4 regions of the Streptomyces sp. MS06 genome follow, and region 3 is predicted to be linked to each of the others. Evidence: riboswitches for the same ligand, from Rfam matches in the RefSeq annotation. Region 3 holds a riboswitch; each other region holds the start of a gene.

Region 1 (4,060 bases), on a different contig from region 3:
GCCTGCAGCCGTTCGGCGGAGATGTTGGAGGCGGCGATGTGGCGGACCTTGCCCGCCTTCACCAGTTCGTCCAGCGCACCGATGATCTCCTCGACCGGCACTTCGGGCTTGTCGAAGTGGGTGTAGTACAGGTCGATGTGGTCGGTGCCCAGGCGGCGCAGCGAGGCGTCCGCGGCGGCCTTGATGGTGTCCGCGTTCAGGCCCCGGTACTCGGGGTGCTGGCTGACCTTCGTCGCGATCACCAGGTCGGAGCGGTTGCCGCGGGCGGCCGCCCACCTGCCGATGACGGTCTCTGACTCGCCGCCCCGGTTGCCCTCGGCCCAGGCCGAGTAGGAGTCGGCGGTGTCGATGAAGTTGCCTCCGGCGGCCGCGTAGGCGTCCAGCACGGCGAAGGACAGGTCCTGGTCGGCGGTCCAGCCGAAGACGTTGCCGCCGAGGGCGAGCGGGAAGACCTCCAGGTCGGAACTGCCGAGTTTGCGCAGAGAAGTCATGGTGTGCGTCAACGCGGCCGGTGCGTGCGGCTATTCCGGTGCGGGGTGACCGGCCCCGCCGCCTCCCCGCGGTCCCGGGTGGGCCGCGGTCTCCGTTCCCGGGCGGTGGCGGACGCCGCGCCGGCCGGCGGTCGTCGGGCCCGGTCCCGGGGTGCGGCCGCCGGCGCGGCGGAGGCCCGGCGGACCCGACGTCGGGGGGTGCCGTCAGGACCGCCGGGGGTCAGGGGTGCGAGTGGGAAGCGGAGCGCCACCCTGAGGGACACTCCCGGTGGGGGCGGCAGGGTTCCGGGCGCGGGGAGCCCGCCGAGGTCGGGGACCCGGCGCCCGCATCGGGTCCGGGCGGGGCGCGGAACCGCCCCGGGGAACGGGAGGGAGCGCTGGTCAGGGAGTGAGGCCCTTGCCGCGCAGCCACGCCATCGGGTCGGTCGCGGTGGCCTGGCCGTTGGGGTGGACCTCCAGGTGCAGGTGGGGGCCCGTGACGTTGCCGGTGGCCCCCACCCGGCCGATGACATCACCGGTGCTGACCTTCTGGCCGACACTGACGTTGATCGACGACTGGTGGCAGAACCACAGCTCCGTGCCGTCGTCCAGGGTGAGGATCGTCCGGTAGCCGTAGGAACCGGCCCAGCCCGCCTCGGTGACGGTGCCGCTGTGCACCGCCTTGATCAGGGTGCCGGTGGGCGCGGCGAAGTCGAGGCCGGTGTGGTAGCCGGAGGACCACAGCGAGCCGGCCTCCCCGAAGGTGGAGGTGATGGTGTACGAGACGACCGGCAGCGTGTACTGGCGGGCCAGCGCGGCCAGGCGCTCGGCCTCGGCCTTCTTCGCGGCCTCCGCCTCGGCCTTCTTCTTGGCGGCGGCGGCTTCTTCGGCGGCCTTCTGCTCCGCGGCGGCGGCGGCCTTCTCGGTCTCCTCGGCGAGGGAGGCCTCGGTTGCGGCCTGTGCCTTGGCGTCGACCTGGACCTGCTGCGACTCGGCCTGGGCCATGATGCGGTTGCGCAGCGCCTCTCCGGCGTCGGCCGAGCCCTGCCGGCTGTCGGAGACGGTCATGCCGACGCCGCTGAGCGGCGCCGTGGCGGTTCCGCCCGCCGCATCCGCCTGCGAGCCACCGGCGTCGCCGGAACCGTCGGAGATGAGCGAACCGACGGAGGGCAGGTCGGGCAGCGAGATGGACACCGGCGGCTTGCCGGTCTGCGCGCTGGCCATGCCGCCCGCGCCGACGGCCGCGATGACGCCGACGCCCAGCACGGTGGAGCTGCGGGCGAGTCCGCCGCCGCGCTGCTTGACGACGCGGTGCCGACCGCGGACGGGACGGACGGACTCCTCGGTGGGGTTCCACTCCTCCCAGGGGCCTTCGTCGCTGCGGTGGTCGCCGTAGCCGAACGTCTCTGGGCCGCGCTGACTCGGCACGTACGGGGCCTCGGGGGCAAGCCGGTTGGACGCCACGCGGGCGTACTCCTTTCCTTCCGTCTCGCCTACCGGGTTAGCTGACGGGTTCGGAGCGGGAAGGTCTCCTACGCGCGCATGCCGACCGCCCTCAGACGGAGCCATGCGCCCGATTCACCCCAATACGGTGGTTCCCCGGTTCCCTGACGGGATTCGGCGCGTGAGCACGTAGCCGCCTCCTGTGACGGCTGGGACAAGCGCGCTGCGTTATCGAACGTTAATAGACGCGTAGGCGAGATTCCAAGCCGTTCGGCTTGATCATTAACATTTTCGGCCTGGACTTACAGGTCATGAACGGGCGAAAACGGGCTAGTTGACCCCGTCTCGAGAGGGGGGCGCCGAGCACCCCGAAACTGACGTTGTGTCAGTTGTTATCGGAGGGAGGTCGCCCGCTGACGTACCGTGACGACGTTCCCGACGCCTGCCCCGAGGACCGTCGCGGCGATTTCCCGGTGGCCTTTCGACGGCCTCGGCGACGCCCTCCGCGGTGACCCCTACGCCGACTTCCGCGCCGGAATCCGTGACCGACGGAAGCCACCCGGCGCCGGGGACCGCCGCACCGGAGAGGACCGCGCCGCGCGAGCGGGCTCCACACTTCCCGTCACGCAGAAAAGCCGAGGGCCGGAAACCTTTCGGCTTCCGGCCCTCGGCCTTCAGTAGCGGGGACAGGATTTGAACCTGCGACCTCTGGGTTATGAGCCCAGCGAGCTACCGAGCTGCTCCACCCCGCGTCGGCGTGCCTTCACTGTACGGCATGTGCGGCGCGAAGAGCGAATCGATTCCCCCGGGCCCCTCACCACCGCCCGGAGCCCACCCTCGCCACCGGCACCACCGGCACCACCGGCACCCCCATCCCGCACCTCCGCCATCCCGCACCTCCGTCGGCCCCGCACCGGCCCCGGCGCCACCCCGCTTCCGCCACCGGCCGGTCCCGGCGGAGCCCGCCGGGCCCCGGAGAGGCCGCGGTCCGGGCCGGCCGGGCACGAACGATCGTCCGCGGGTCTCGTACGCTCGGCGGCACCGGCGGCGAGCAGCCGGCGGCCCGCGGCCCGGAGGGAACGGCCAGGATGAAGCGGTGCGGCAGCGGCCCGAGGGCCCGGGGTGCATTCCCCCGCGCACGGGGGACGGCACGCCCGGCGGCCGCCCTGCCGCCACCGACCCGCCACCCCGCCCACACCACGCCCGCCGGCCCGCCACCCCACCGGCCCGCCGGCCCGCCGGCCCGCCGACACCCGCGGGCCCCCCGACCCGCCTGGGCCCGCACACCCGCACACCCGCCCGCACACCCGCCCGCACATCGCCCGCCCTCCGTACGCACGAGCCCCGCCCTGGAGCACCCGATGCCCCTCCCCCACGTCCTCCTCTCCGCCGCCGTCTCCCTCGACGGCTACCTGGACGACACCGGCCCCGAGCGCCTCCTGCTCTCCAGCCCGGCCGACTTCGACCGGGTCGACGAGGTGCGGGCGTCGGTGGACGCGATCCTGGTCGGGGCCGGAACCATCCGCGCCGACAACCCGCGCCTGCTGGTCAACTCTCCGGAGCGGCGTGCCGCACGCGTCGCGGCGGGCCGGCCGGAGTTCCCGCTGAAGGTCGCGGTGACCGCGTCCGGCGATCTGGATCCGGCGGCCCGCTTCTGGCACACCGGCGGTGCCAAGCTGGTCTGTACGACGGACGAGGGCGCCGAGCGGGCCCGGCGGGCCGGCCTGGCGGCGGACGTCGTGTCCCTGGGCCCGGAGCTGCGCGACTGGCGGCCCCTGCTGGAGCACCTGTACGACGAGCGCGGCGTGCGGCGTCTCATGGTCGAGGGCGGCGGCACCGTCCACACCCAGCTTCTGCAGCAGGGCCTGGCCGACGAACTGCAGCTCGTCCTGGCCCCGCTCCTCGTGGGCGACCCGGACGCCCCCCGCCTGTTCGGGCCCGGCGCCTACCAGGGCGGACGGCTGCGCCTCCTGGAGACCCGCCGCATCGAGGACGTCGTCCTGGCCCGCTACGCCCCCACGGCGCCGGGCACCGGACCGGCGGTCTCGGCCGCCGACCGCCGGTGGCTGGAGCTGGCCTGCGACCTCGCGGCGCAGTGCCCCCCGTCGGAGACCGCGTTCTCGGTGGGCGCGGTGGTCGTCGCGTCC
Region 2 (4,060 bases), on a different contig from region 3:
AGGGCGTGCGCCCTCAGGGAGTCGAAGGCCTCCGAGTAAGCCCGGAGGTCTTCTTTCCGTTCGAGGTGGAGGCTACTCGTCAAGTGGTCGATAACGACAACATCCAGATCGGAAGTGCTCGAAAATGAGAAGATAACGAAAGGCCCGGTGATGCCGATATGCGCCCCCGCGGAGAACGGCAGCACCTGGAGCAGTACTTGGGGCAGGCCGGCGGCCTCTGCCAGTCGCGCCCGCTGCCGGGCCATCACCTCGGGCCCGCCCACCTCCCGGTGCAGCACGGCCTCGTCCAGCACCGCGCTGAGCCTGAGCGGCGGGTCCGACCGCAGCACGTCCTGGCGTGCCAGCCGCACCTCGACCAGGGCGTCCAGCCGGTCGTCGTCGACCTCGTCCACGGCGGCCCTGGTCACCGCGCGGGCGTACTCCGGCGTCTGCAGCAGTCCCGGCACCACCGAGGTCTCCAGTGTCCGCATCGCGCTCGCCTGCGACTCCAGCGAGATGAAGTCGCGGTAGGTGGGCGGCAGTACCCCGCGGTAGGCGTGCCACCAGTGGTCCCGCACCGTGTTGCGGGAACCGGCGAGCACCAGCAGCAGCTCGCGGATCCCGGTGTCCTCGACCCCGTAGGCGTCCAGCAGTAACCGCACATCGGCCGGTTTCGCGCCGCTCGTGCCCGTCTCGATTCGGCTGACCTTCGACTGGTGCCAGCCCACCAGCCGAGCCGCCTCGCCGCTGGTGAAACCCGCACCGGTGCGCAGGGAGCGAAGTTCGGCGCCCAGCTTCCGGCGGCGGACCGCGGGACCGTCCTGCATCGCGCCACTCCTCCTCGTATTCCTTTACTCCTGTCGCCCTGCCAAATATGTGCTGCAGTAACAGAGTTCACCGCTTCGAGCGACAGATATATGCACATCTTGGTGGATCGCCGCCCATGAGCGCCCCTGTGGTGGCAGTCTGGCGGCCAAGCACCAGTCCGGGACCGTACTCGAACCATCCGCCTCGCGTGCCGGACCGCGGTCCCGCGGGAAAAGGACGACGTCGCCATGGCAGATCTTCTGGAAGCATCCGTCACTCTGCCGAGCGATCCCGCCTCGGTACCCGCGGCCCGTGCCTTCGTGGCCGGCACCCTCGCGGAGTGGGGGCTGGCGGAGGACTCGGACACCGCCGACACCATCCGGCTGATCGTCTCCGAGCTGGCCACCAACGCCGTCCAGCACACCTTCGGCCAGTCGCCGACCTTCACGGTGGGCCTCACCCTGGAACGGGACGAGGAGCTGCGCATCGGCGTCACCGACAGCCATCCCCGCTTCCCCAGACGGCTCCCCGCGGCCGTTCAGCAGGACAACGGCCGCGGGATGGTGATCATCCGATGCCTGACCGCGGAGTGCGGCGGGAGCCTCACCGTGCGCCCCACGCCGGAGGGCGGGAAGACCGTCTCCATCGCCCTGCCGTGGACCGTCACCGCGGTCGACGCGGTCCCCGCGGTCCACCGGCCCGAGCCATGAGCCCCCGCTGGGCGGGGCGCGGCTCACGCCGGCACCGGTGCCGGCGGGGCTCCGCCCGCGACCGGCACGTCCGGCCCGGGCCGGGCCGGCCCGGGCCCGCCCGGAGGGAGCCCGGGGCCCGCACCGCCATCACCCGGTACACGCGGCCACTGCCGTGTACGGGCGTCACCCGGGCCCGCGACGCGGCGCCCGGCGGACACGGCCTCGACGGCACCTCGTTGGTCGCCACCGCCCGGCCGCCGCCACCGCCCGGCCGCCGCCCCCGCCCGGCCGCCGCCACCGCCCGGCCGCCGCCCCCGCCCGGCCGCCGCCACCGCCCGGCCGCCGCCCCCGCCCGGCCGCCGCCCCCGCCCGGCCGCCGCCGGGCCTGCTCGCCGGCGGACCCGGCCGTCGTCCGACGCGGCCGTCAGCGGACCCGGCCGTACCAGACGCTGCCGGTCCAGATCTTCTGCAGCCGCACCACGTCGCCGGTCTTCGGCGCATGCCAGATCCGCCCCCGTCCGGCATAGATGCCGACGTGGTAGACGCTCCGGCCGTAGTGGAAGAAGACCAGGTCACCGACTCTGCGGTGGCGGGCGGCAACGTGATGGGTGCGGTTGTACTGCTGGGCCGCCGTTCGGGGCAGCTTCTTACCCGCCTTCTTGTACGAGTACAGCGTCAGACCGGAGCAGTCGAAGCGGTACGGGCCCGTGGCGCCCCACTGGTAGGGCGAGCCCTTCTTGGAGGCCGCCACGTGGAGCGCCTTCGTCGCCACCGTGGCGGCCGCGGCGTCCGGGGCGAAGCCCGGTACCAGGACCGAGCCGCCGACCGCGGCGAGCGTGAGGGCCGAGGCGGTCCCGGCGCGGGCCATGAGGGACGGGACACGATTGGGCACAGTCATGCGCAACCCTTCGTCATCCGCCTGTGAAGGATGACCTGTCGGATTCGGGCTGGCGAAGTTGCCCGGTCGCCGTGGCGGCGACTTCACCCCAAGGACCGCTCGGAACTGACGCTCCGGCAGCCCGTCGTGCTCGGGTCCTCCACTCCTGCCGATCCACTTCTGTCGACCCGTCGCCCGGACGGCGGCAGGACTCGGCGTCCGCCCGGACCGCCCCGCCGTCTGTGGCGGGGGCTTGCCGTCAGTCAGGGATCCTCACCCACGGGCGCCGGAGAATCACAACGGAACCTGGCCTATGTGTCGTTGGTCACCCTTCCTCCGTTGGGGTGGGTGCGGGCCGGCCGGACCCGGCGTCCACCCTGCGGACCTGCCCCGGACCAGCGGCGTAGACGTACGGCGGGTTGCCGGGCCGGGAGGGCGGCGCAACCGCGGCGAGCCCGAAAAAACCGGTGCGGATACGCCGATGAGGGGACCGTCGTTCGGCGCGTTTCAACGGGGCCGCGCCGGACCCGTCGCGGGGTCCGGTACAGGGCGGCGCGAACGGAGGTTGTCAACCGCCGACGCGCGGCGGCGCACCGCCCGCGCCGGGAGGCACCGCGGCCGTCCGACCGGCAGGGTGTGGTCCCGCCCGCCCGAACCGACGCCCGCGTCGTCCCGAACCGGTGCCCGCCCCCTCCCGCGCGTCGCCCCGCCCTCGACGAGCTGTCCCGGCGCGCGGCCGGCGAGCCGCCCCCTCCCGTGCGTCGCCCCGCCCCGGACCGCCGCCCTGCCGCCCGCCCGTCCTCCGTCCCAGGGACCGTCCTCCGCCTCACGGGGCGTCCTGCGCCCCGGAGGACGACTTCTGTCCCGGACCGTCACCCGGTCGGCGCGCGACTCGCCCGTGTGCGGCGGTATGCGGCACGCCAGGACGCGGTCATGAGGTGATCAAGGTTCGGTTTAACGTCGTTGAAACTCCACCGAACTAACCTGCCCCACCACGCCACCTGGGGTTTTCGTATCCGGTTCGCGAAGGTTCGCGCGGTTCGTCCGTGTGCTACGTGTATTCCCTGGCGCGGTGGCTGCGGCAGCCGGACCCCGCACGGTCCGGAGCGAGGAGGTGAGGTGGGACATGCAACTGACCCCGCACGAGCAGGAGAGGCTGCTGATCCACGTGGCGGCCGACGTCGCCGAGAAGCGCCGCTCCCGAGGGCTGAGACTGAACCACCCCGAGGCCGTCGCCCTGATCACCTCGCACCTCCTCGAAGGCGCCCGCGACGGCAGGACCGTCGCCGAGCTGATGTCCTCCGGGCGGAAGGTGCTCACCCGCGACGACGTCATGCCCGGCGTGGCCGAGATGGTCCACGACGTGCAGGTGGAGGCCACCTTCCCGGACGGCACCAAGCTCGTCACCGTGCACGAGCCGATCGTCTGAGGGGGCGGCGATGACACCGGGAGAGATCCTCTTCGCCGACGGTCCGATCGTGTGCAACGCGGGCCGCGAGGTCACGGCACTGCTCGTGCTGAACGCCGCCGACCGCCCCGTGCAGGTCGGTTCCCACTACCACTTCGCGGAGGCCAACCCGGGCCTCGAGTTCGACCGTGCGGCGGCCCACGGCAGGCGGCTGAACGTTCCCGCCGGCACCGCCGTGCGCTTCGAACCCGGTATCCCCGTCGAGGTCGAACTCGTCCCGCTGGCCGGCGCCCGCGT
Region 3 (4,060 bases):
GGACCCCCTTGGCGGTGACGTGGTCGCCCGACGACTCCCCGCGCAGTCGGCGTCCGATCCACGGCACCAGGTACTCGCGCGCCCACTGGACGTCGTCCCGGCGCACGTCGAGGGTGCCGCGCTGGGGCAGCGGGGGCCAGGGCTGCTCCGGGTCGGCGGGGACTTCCAGGCCCAGTGTCTGGCCGGCGCGCAGGGCGACCCGGGTGTGCCCCTCGGGCGAGAGGTGCAGCCGGTCGTGGTCCCAGGCCCGGCGGTCCTGCACGGACCGCAGCGACCACAGGTCGAGCACCGGGCAGCCGTACCGGTCGGCGACGGCCCGCACGTGCCCGTTGTAGGTCGCGATCTTTCCGCGCAGGTGCTTGAGGACCGGCACCCCGCGGGTGTCGAATCCGGTCGTCACCAGCACCCTGCCGGCCGCTTCGGTGAGCCGGGCCACGGCGCGCTCGAACCGCTCGGCCACCTCGTCCGGATCGGTGCCGGGGCGCAGGATGTCGTTGCCGCCCGCGCAGAAGGAAACCAGGTCCGGGGCCAGTTGCACGGCCTGCGGGAGCTGGTCCGCCGCGATCTGGTCGAGCAGCTTCCCGCGTACCGCGAGGTTCGTGTACGTGAAGGTGCCCTCGGGCCGCCGGTCCGCGAGCAGTACGGCGAGCCGGTCGGCCCAGCCGACGAACTGCCCGTCGGGGCCGGGGTCGCCGACGCCTTCGGTGAAGCTGTCCCCCACCGCCACGTACGACCCGATCACTGAACTGTTGTCACTCTTCGAATCGTCTGCCACAAGGGTCCATGATTCACCTTCGGTTGTGACCTACGCGACCGTAGGCAGAGGTTGACGGGCGGTGAGATGGACCACTGTCGGCTCGGTGGGACGACCGAAGGCCGGACCCGGGGATCGGGGTCCGGCCTTCGGTGGCGTGTCAGGCAGGTGGTGGTGCGGGGTGCCGGCGTCAGCCGACGGTGACTCCGTGTGCGCGCAGGTAGGCGACCGGGTCCACGTCGGAGCCGTAGTTCGGGGTGGTCCGGATCTCGAAGTGCAGGTGCGGACCGGTGACGTTGCCGGTGGCGCCGGAGAGGCCTATCTGCTGGCCCGCGCTCACGGTCTGCCCGGCCGACACCGAGAGCTGCGACAGGTGGGCGTACTGGGCGTAGTAGCCGTCGTGCAGCTTGATGACGACCTGGTTGCCGTACGCGCCGCCCCAGCCGGCGGAGACCACGGTGCCTCCGGCCACGGCCTTCAGGGAGGTGCCGGACGGGACGACGAAGTCGACGCCGGTGTGGTAGCCGCTGGCCCACATGCTGCCCGCCACGTGGTAGCCGGTGCCGATGGTGGCGCCGGACACCGGAAGGGTGTAGCCGCTGGAGCTCTGCGCGGCCTTGGCGGAGGCGGTCGTCGTCTTCGCGGTGGACTTCTTCGCCGGCTTGGCCGGCTTAGCGGCGGCGGGGGCGCTCTTGGCGGCGGCCTTCTTGCCGATGGACAGCTTCAGGCCGGGGTGGATGAGCGACGGGTCACTGCCGATCGCCTTGCGGTTGTCCTGGTACAGCTTGTGCCAGCCACCGCTGACGTGCTGCTCGCCGGCGATCTTCGAGAGGTAGTCGCCGGCCTTCACGGTGTAGGTGCGGACGCCGGAGCCGGTGCTCTTCGCCGCGGTCTTGACGGCGGCGGCCGGCACGGACTGGACGGTCTTCTCGGGAGCCGACTGCGGGGTCGCCGCGTGGGCACCGGTGGCGCCGAGGAGCGGCAGGGCGAGCGCGGCGCCGCCGGTTCCGGCGACGGCGATCGAACGGGTCAGGCGCTGGGACCTGGTACGGCGGTGCTTACCCTTCGCGGGCATGGCGAATTCCTCTCCGGCGCCTGCGAGGTGAGCTGTCGGGTGCGGGCTGGAGATGCCCGGCCGCGACACTGTCGCGGCTTGACCCCTAGCCGTTCCGGGAACCGGAACAGGCGGTCTTGCCTGTGGGTCCCCCGCTCCTGCCGTGCACGGGTGGGTGGGTGCGAAGTCCGGGGCGGCGGCAGGATTCGGCGTCCGCCCGGATCGGAGTGGAACGTAAGCGAGCGGGCGCGCCGAAACAAGCAGACGGCGGCACGGGCCCGCGATTCCCCGGATCCGCGGCGGGAGTTTCCTGTCACCCTGCGTACATCCGCCACCCGGCGTTTCCCTCAATGCCCCAGGGAACGCAACCCCATTACGTGCTCATGACGGGCGACGGACGGTCACGACTATGACGCTCCTCACCAACCCACCCCCATAGTCCGCTATTACACGACGAGTTGTACCCAAAAGTGCAATTCGGTCAGACGGCACAGATGCGTAGCAGTCGGGGCACATTTCGAAGAAGCCGCAGCAGACCCGACTTACCCCGCCTCGTCCATTACCTCCCCATAAGACCGTATTTCCCGTCGTCAGGTCGCGGGCGGCGGAGCGCCGTCGGCCGACGCCGCGGCAGGCGGTTCGCCCGTCGGGGAACGGTGTCCGGCGCCTGCTCCCGGCGTGCGGACCGGCGGTCCGCCGGGCTCCCGCGGGCAATCCGTTGCCCCGGGAATCCATGTCGTATCGTCGACAGCGTCCCGTCGGCCATCCGCCGCGCGCCGGCGGGCCGGACTGGGAGGAGCCCTCGTGACGCAGCAGGTGCCGTCGACCGAACCCGAGCTGGCCGCCGTGCGCAACTTCCGCGACGTGGGCGGACTGCCCACGACCGACGGACGCAGGGTGCGGTACGGCGTGCTGTTCCGCAGCGGACACCTCGCCCACGCGACCGCGGAGGACGCCGCCTTCCTGTCCTCGTTGGACCTCCACACGATCTTCGACTTCCGCAATGCGGCGGACCAGAGGCTGGAGGGCCCGGACGTCGACCTGCCGGGCGTGCGGAACGTCAACCTGCCGCTGAGCGACCCGGCCGACGGAGCCGAGTTCTGGAAGCTGGTCCGGGACGGCGACACCGACCAGCTGCGCACGATCCTCGCCGACGGCAAGGCCGCGAACCGGATGATCGACTCCTACCGCACGATCATCCGGGAGCGCACCGCCGAGCACTCCAGGGTCCTGCACGCACTGGCCGAGGACAGCGTCCCCGCGCTGATGCACTGCGCGGCGGGCAAGGACCGTGCGGGGCTCTCGATAGCCGTCACACTCCTCGCGGTCGACGTGGAGCGCGACGCGATCCGCACCGACTACCTCGAGTCCAACGCCAAGCACCGCCGCTACAGGGTGCACCGCGGCAACGGGTCCGGCGACGCCTACTCCGCCGAGGTGATGGAGCTGCTCAGCCCGCTGTTCGACGCGCGCGCGGAGTACCTGACGGCGGCGATGGAGACCATCGAGGAGACGTGGGGCGGAGTGGAGGCCTACCTCTCGCGGGGGCTGGGCCTCACCGCCGAGACCCGCGAGCGGCTGCGGCACCGGCTGCTGGAGTGACGGGGACCGGCGGGGCCGCTACTGCCCGGCGCCCACCTCGAACAGCAGCCAGATGAACGCGGCCAGGACGTGCCCCACCGCGATGTAGACGATCAGCCGGATCCACAGGCTGCGGGGGAACTTCTCCTCACGCTCGCTCATGGCGTCTCTCCAGGGGTGGGGCCGAGGCACAGCGCGGCCGTCGGGCTCTGCAGCAGGGTGTGGACGAACAGCAGCTCCACCCCGTGCGCCTCCTGCGCGGCGAGGCGGTGCGGGGTCAGCGAGTCGAAGTGCGCGCTGTCGCCGGGCGCCAGCCGGTGCGTGGCGTCGCCCAGCTGCAGCACGAGCCGCCCGGTGAGGACGTACAGCCACTCCTCGCCGGGGTGCACACGCACGATGTCGCCCTGGGCGCCGTGGGCGACGTGGACGCGCAGGGCCTGCATGCCGCGGCCCTGGGCGCCGGCCTGCCGGTAGGTCCAGCCGCCGGCCGTCGTCGGCTCCATGCCGGCGTGGCGGACGACGGCGTCGCGGTCGGCGACCGTCTCGCCGAGCAGCTCCGAGACGGTCGTACCGTAGACGCGGGCCAGCGCGAGCAGCATCGGCAGGGAGGGTTGGCGCTGCCCGGTCTCCAGCCGGGAGAGGTGGGCGGGCGAAAGGCCCGCGGCGCGGGC
Region 4 (4,060 bases), on a different contig from region 3:
GTCATCAGCGTGATGACGCCGTCGCCGTCCTCCTCGTCGGGGATCTGGTCGGAGTCGGCGACCAGCGCGACCTGTTCCAGGAAGTCGGCCAGGGTGGCGCCCGCGGCCTCGTCCCGCTCCTGCTCGAACTCCAGAGCCACCGCGGCGAGTTCCTGGAGGTTCTCGATCCGGGTCTCGTCCTGCGGGTCGGTGGACGCCTGGAGTTCGGCCAGGTAGCCGGTGCGTTCGAGGATCGCCTCCAGCACCGTCGCGGGGCCCGCACCGGACTCGACGACCGTCCGCAGGTCCTCCATCAGCGTGTTGAACCGCTTCACGGCGTTCGCCGACCGGGCCGCCATGCCGTAGGCCTCGTCCACCCGGCGCAGCGCCTGCGGGAAGCTGATCTTCTCGCGCTGGGAGAGGGCGTCGATCATGGCCTCGGCCCGCTCGCCGATGCCACGCTTCGGCACGTTGAGGATGCGGCGCAGCGGCACGGAGTCCTCCGGGTTGGCCAGCACCCGCAGGTAGGCCAGTACGTCCCGGACCTCCCTGCGCTCGTAGAAGCGCACTCCGCCGACGACCTTGTAGGGCAGGCCGACGCGGATGAAGACCTCTTCGAAGACACGTGACTGCGCGTTGGTGCGGTAGAAGACGGCTACGTCGCCCGCCTTGGCGTCGCCCTCGTCGACCAGGCGGTCTATCTCGTCGGCGACGAACTGGGCCTCGTCGTGCTCGGTGTCGGCGACGTACCCGGTGATGCGCGCGCCGGTGCCCGCGTTGGTCCACAGGTTCTTCGGGCGGCGTGACTCGTTGCGCTCGATGACGGCGTTGGCCGCGGTGAGGATGGTCTGCGTGGAGCGGTAGTTCTGCTCCAGCAGGATCGTGGTCGCGTCCGGGTAGTCCTCCTCGAACTGGAGGATGTTGCGGATGGTCGCGCCACGGAAGGCGTAGATGGACTGGTCGGCGTCGCCCACCACGCACAGTTCGGCGGGCGGCAGGTCGTGCTCGGCGGGCGGGACGTCCTCGTCGTGCGCCCCGGTGCCGACCAGTTCGCGGACCAGGGCGTACTGGGCGTGGTTGGTGTCCTGGTACTCGTCGACCAGGACGTGCCGGAAGCGGCGGCGGTAGTGCTCGGCGACGTCCGGGAAGGCGCGCAGCAGGTTCACCGTCGTCATGATCAGGTCGTCGAAGTCGAGCGCGTTGGCCTCGCGCAGCCGCGACTGGTAGAGCGCGTAGGCCTGCGCGAGGGTCTTCTCGAATCCGTCGGCGGCCTGGGCGGCGAAGTCCTCCTCGTCGATCAGCTCGTTCTTCAGGTTGCTGATCTTCGCGCTGAAGGACTTGGGCGGATAGCGCTTGGGATCGAGGTCGAGATCCCGGCAGACCAGGGCCATCAGCCGCTTGGAGTCGGCGGCGTCGTAGATGGAGAACGACGAGGTGAAGCCGAGTTTCTTGCTCTCCCGGCGCAGGATGCGCACGCAGGCGCTGTGGAAGGTCATCACCCACATGGCGTTCGCGCGCGGGCCGACGAGCTGCTCGACGCGCTCCTTCATCTCGCCCGCGGCCTTGTTGGTGAAGGTGATCGCGAGGATCTGCCCGGGGTGCGCTCCCCGTTCGGCCAGCAGGTGCGCGATGCGGTGGGTGAGCACCCGGGTCTTGCCGGAGCCGGCGCCGGCCACGATGAGCAGCGGGGAGCCGGAGTGCACCACCGCGGCGCGCTGGTTGTCGTTCAGTCCCTCCAGCAGCGCGGCGGGGTCCACCACCGGCCGCGGGGAGCCGTCGCGGTAGTGCGCGTCGCGGTCGGGCGGCACGTCGAACTTCCCGCCGAACAGATCGTCCGGAATCGACTCCGGAGCGTGGTCGTCCTCGGGTGGCGGCGGGAGGTGCTCCTCCTGGGCCCGCGGGGCCTGGAGGTCCGCCAGGAAGCTGTCGTCAAAGAGGCTGCTCATCGCTCTCCGAGTCTAGGGCGCCGCACTGACAGCTCGCGGCCGCCTCGGGAAGACCGTCCGGATCGGCGCCGAACCGGTCCGCGACGGCGACCCGTGTGCTGCGGCGGGCGGTACGGGAGCGCGGTACGGGAGCGCGGTACGGCGGAGGGCGTGCCGCGCCGGGAAGGGTCGCCGGTGGTTCCCCGGACGGGACCGGCGGAGGGGTCGGGACGGACGGTGCGAACGGGGTGGCCGGGGGTTCCGGGGAGGCAGGCGAGAAGTCGCCCCCGGGGCGGACCCGGAGCGGGCCCGGAAAGCGCCTTCCGGGCCGGGAAGGGCCCGAGTGGTATCGGAAACCTTCCGGAAGGGTCACGCTGAGCAACGCTCCGGGATCAGGTCACGAAAATGTATCGGGCATATCACTCATCAACCTTCACAGGAGCCTCACGAGTTGGCTACCGTGCCGGTCGGGCCGCAGGGCAGCCACCGGCGAACGTCGTCGGGCCGCGCGGCCTCCGCCGAGTCCGACGCGCCCGCACGGCGCCCGGAGCCGGGGACCCAACCGAGACCTGGGGTGAATCGGGCCGTTCCGTCACCGGTACGGCCCGTAGGGCCAGCCTTCCGAACCGTCCGCCCGAACCCGACAGCTAACCCGGTAGGCGGAACATGGAAGGAGTCGCCTCCCTTGGCGTCGCACCGCAAGTCGCGTCCCGCAGGCAACCGGGTGTCCGGTATCCGCACCCCCGCAATCGCCACGGCCGCCCTGACCTCCGTCGCCCTGCTCTCCCAGACGGCCGACGCCTCGCCCTCCACCGACGACCGGCCGAGCCTGGAGGAGGTCGAGAAGAAGGTCGACGACCTGTACCGGCAGGCCGAGGCGGCGACGGACAAGTACAACGCCGCCAAGGAGCGGACGACGAAGCAGCGCAAGCGCGTCGACACCCTCCTGGACCAGGTCGCCGAGCGCACCAGGGGGCTCAACGACGCCCGGGAGGAACTGGGTTCCTTCGCAGCCGCCCAGTACCGCACCGGCGCGGCCGTCCCCGACACGGCGACCTTCCTGCTCGCGGACTCCCCGCAGGACTACTTCGACCACGCCCAGGTGATGAACCGGCTCACCGGACGCCAGAAGGCGGCGGTCGACGACTACATCACGCAGCAGTCGCAGGCCATGGAGCAGCGCCGGGAGGCCACCGAGAGCCTGCAGACGCTGACCGAGACCCAGGACGACCTCAAGGCCGCCAAGGCGACCGTCCAGAAGAAGCTGTCGGATGCGCGGGACCTGCTGTCCAGGCTGACCGCGGAGGAGAAGGCCCGGCTGGCCGCGATCGAGAAGCAGAAGCAGGAGGAGGCGGCCCGCAAGGCCGCCGAACTGGCCCGGCAGCAGGCGGAGGAGCAGCAGCGCCAGGCGGATGCCGCCGCTCAGCAGCAACAGCAGGCGCAGACCGGCGACACGTCGGGGACCGGCACGTCCGACAGCGGCTCCTCGGGCACCTCCACCGGCACCGCCTCCGCCACCCAGGCCGACAAGGCCCTCGCCTTCGCACGCGCGCAGATCGGCAAGCCCTACGTCTGGGGCGCCACGGGCCCCGGCTCCTACGACTGCTCCGGTCTCACCCAGGCCGCCTGGAAGGCCGCCGGTGTCGACCTTCCCCGCACCACCTACGACCAGGTGAACGCCGGCACCACGGTGCCGCTGTCCCAGGCCAGGCCCGGGGACCTGGTCTTCTTCTACAGCGACGTCAGCCACGTAGGCATCTACATCGGCAACGGGATGATGATCCACGCTCCGAAGCCCGGTGCGTACGTCCGCGAGGAGTCGATCTACTACGACGGCGAGTCGGCGATCCACAGCGTGGTGCGGCCGGCCTGACCCGCCCGGGGCCGCGCTCGGCCCCACCCGTACGGAGGCGCGTCCCGGGTGCGCGGGGCCACGCCTCCCGGCCTCCCGGCAGGCCCCCAGCGCGCCCGAGCGCACTCTGGGGGCGCACTCCGGCGCGTGAGGGGCGCACGGCCATCCCGCGCCGGGGTGCGCCCCGATCACCCGCGCTCTCGCCTCGTTCACCGGGAAGCGCGACAACAGGGCGTGGCGGGCGCCGCCGCGGAGCGGTTGGCGGCTGCCGGAGCACTAGCATCGGCCCATGCCCGCCTCCCAC

What was found. Region 3 has a riboswitch for cyclic di-AMP ahead of ACL02U_RS32080 (peptidoglycan DD-metalloendopeptidase family protein). Riboswitches for the same ligand answer to the same signal wherever they lie in the genome.
Region 1: it holds a riboswitch for cyclic di-AMP, as region 3 does, so the genes downstream of both, ACL02U_RS17845 (M23 family metallopeptidase) here and ACL02U_RS32080 (peptidoglycan DD-metalloendopeptidase family protein) in region 3, are expected to answer to the same signal.
Region 2: it holds a riboswitch for cyclic di-AMP, as region 3 does, so the genes downstream of both, ACL02U_RS18275 (C40 family peptidase) here and ACL02U_RS32080 (peptidoglycan DD-metalloendopeptidase family protein) in region 3, are expected to answer to the same signal.
Region 4: it holds a riboswitch for cyclic di-AMP, as region 3 does, so the genes downstream of both, ACL02U_RS00690 (NlpC/P60 family protein) here and ACL02U_RS32080 (peptidoglycan DD-metalloendopeptidase family protein) in region 3, are expected to answer to the same signal.

What each region holds. Positions count from the first base shown of each region.
Region 1 is NZ_JBJZOJ010000030.1:19,807-23,866, forward strand. Features, by position in the region: gene ACL02U_RS17840 (aldo/keto reductase) at 1-491, opposite strand, end outside; gene ACL02U_RS17845 (M23 family metallopeptidase) at 873-1,934, opposite strand; cyclic di-AMP (ydaO/yuaA leader) riboswitch at 1,946-2,103, opposite strand; tRNA gene ACL02U_RS17850 (tRNA-Met) at 2,592-2,665, opposite strand; gene ACL02U_RS17855 (dihydrofolate reductase family protein) at 3,275-4,060, shown strand, end outside.
Region 2 is NZ_JBJZOJ010000031.1:21,511-25,570, forward strand. Features, by position in the region: gene ACL02U_RS18265 (helix-turn-helix domain-containing protein) at 1-806, opposite strand, end outside; gene ACL02U_RS18270 (ATP-binding protein) at 1,035-1,496, shown strand; gene ACL02U_RS18275 (C40 family peptidase) at 1,903-2,376, opposite strand; cyclic di-AMP (ydaO/yuaA leader) riboswitch at 2,380-2,583, opposite strand; gene ACL02U_RS18280 (urease subunit gamma) at 3,482-3,784, shown strand; gene ACL02U_RS18285 (urease subunit beta) at 3,795-4,060, shown strand, end outside.
Region 3 is NZ_JBJZOJ010000105.1:3,535-7,594, reverse strand. Features, by position in the region: gene ACL02U_RS32085 (SGNH/GDSL hydrolase family protein) at 1-742, opposite strand, end outside; gene ACL02U_RS32080 (peptidoglycan DD-metalloendopeptidase family protein) at 945-1,829, opposite strand; cyclic di-AMP (ydaO/yuaA leader) riboswitch at 1,834-1,996, opposite strand; gene ACL02U_RS32075 (tyrosine-protein phosphatase) at 2,613-3,410, shown strand; gene ACL02U_RS32070 (DUF6126 family protein) at 3,429-3,551, opposite strand; gene ACL02U_RS32065 (helix-turn-helix domain-containing protein) at 3,548-4,060, opposite strand, start outside.
Region 4 is NZ_JBJZOJ010000001.1:171,779-175,838, forward strand. Features, by position in the region: gene pcrA (DNA helicase PcrA) at 1-1,925, opposite strand, end outside; cyclic di-AMP (ydaO/yuaA leader) riboswitch at 2,411-2,581, shown strand; gene ACL02U_RS00690 (NlpC/P60 family protein) at 2,590-3,777, shown strand; gene ACL02U_RS00695 (hypothetical protein) at 4,046-4,060, shown strand, end outside.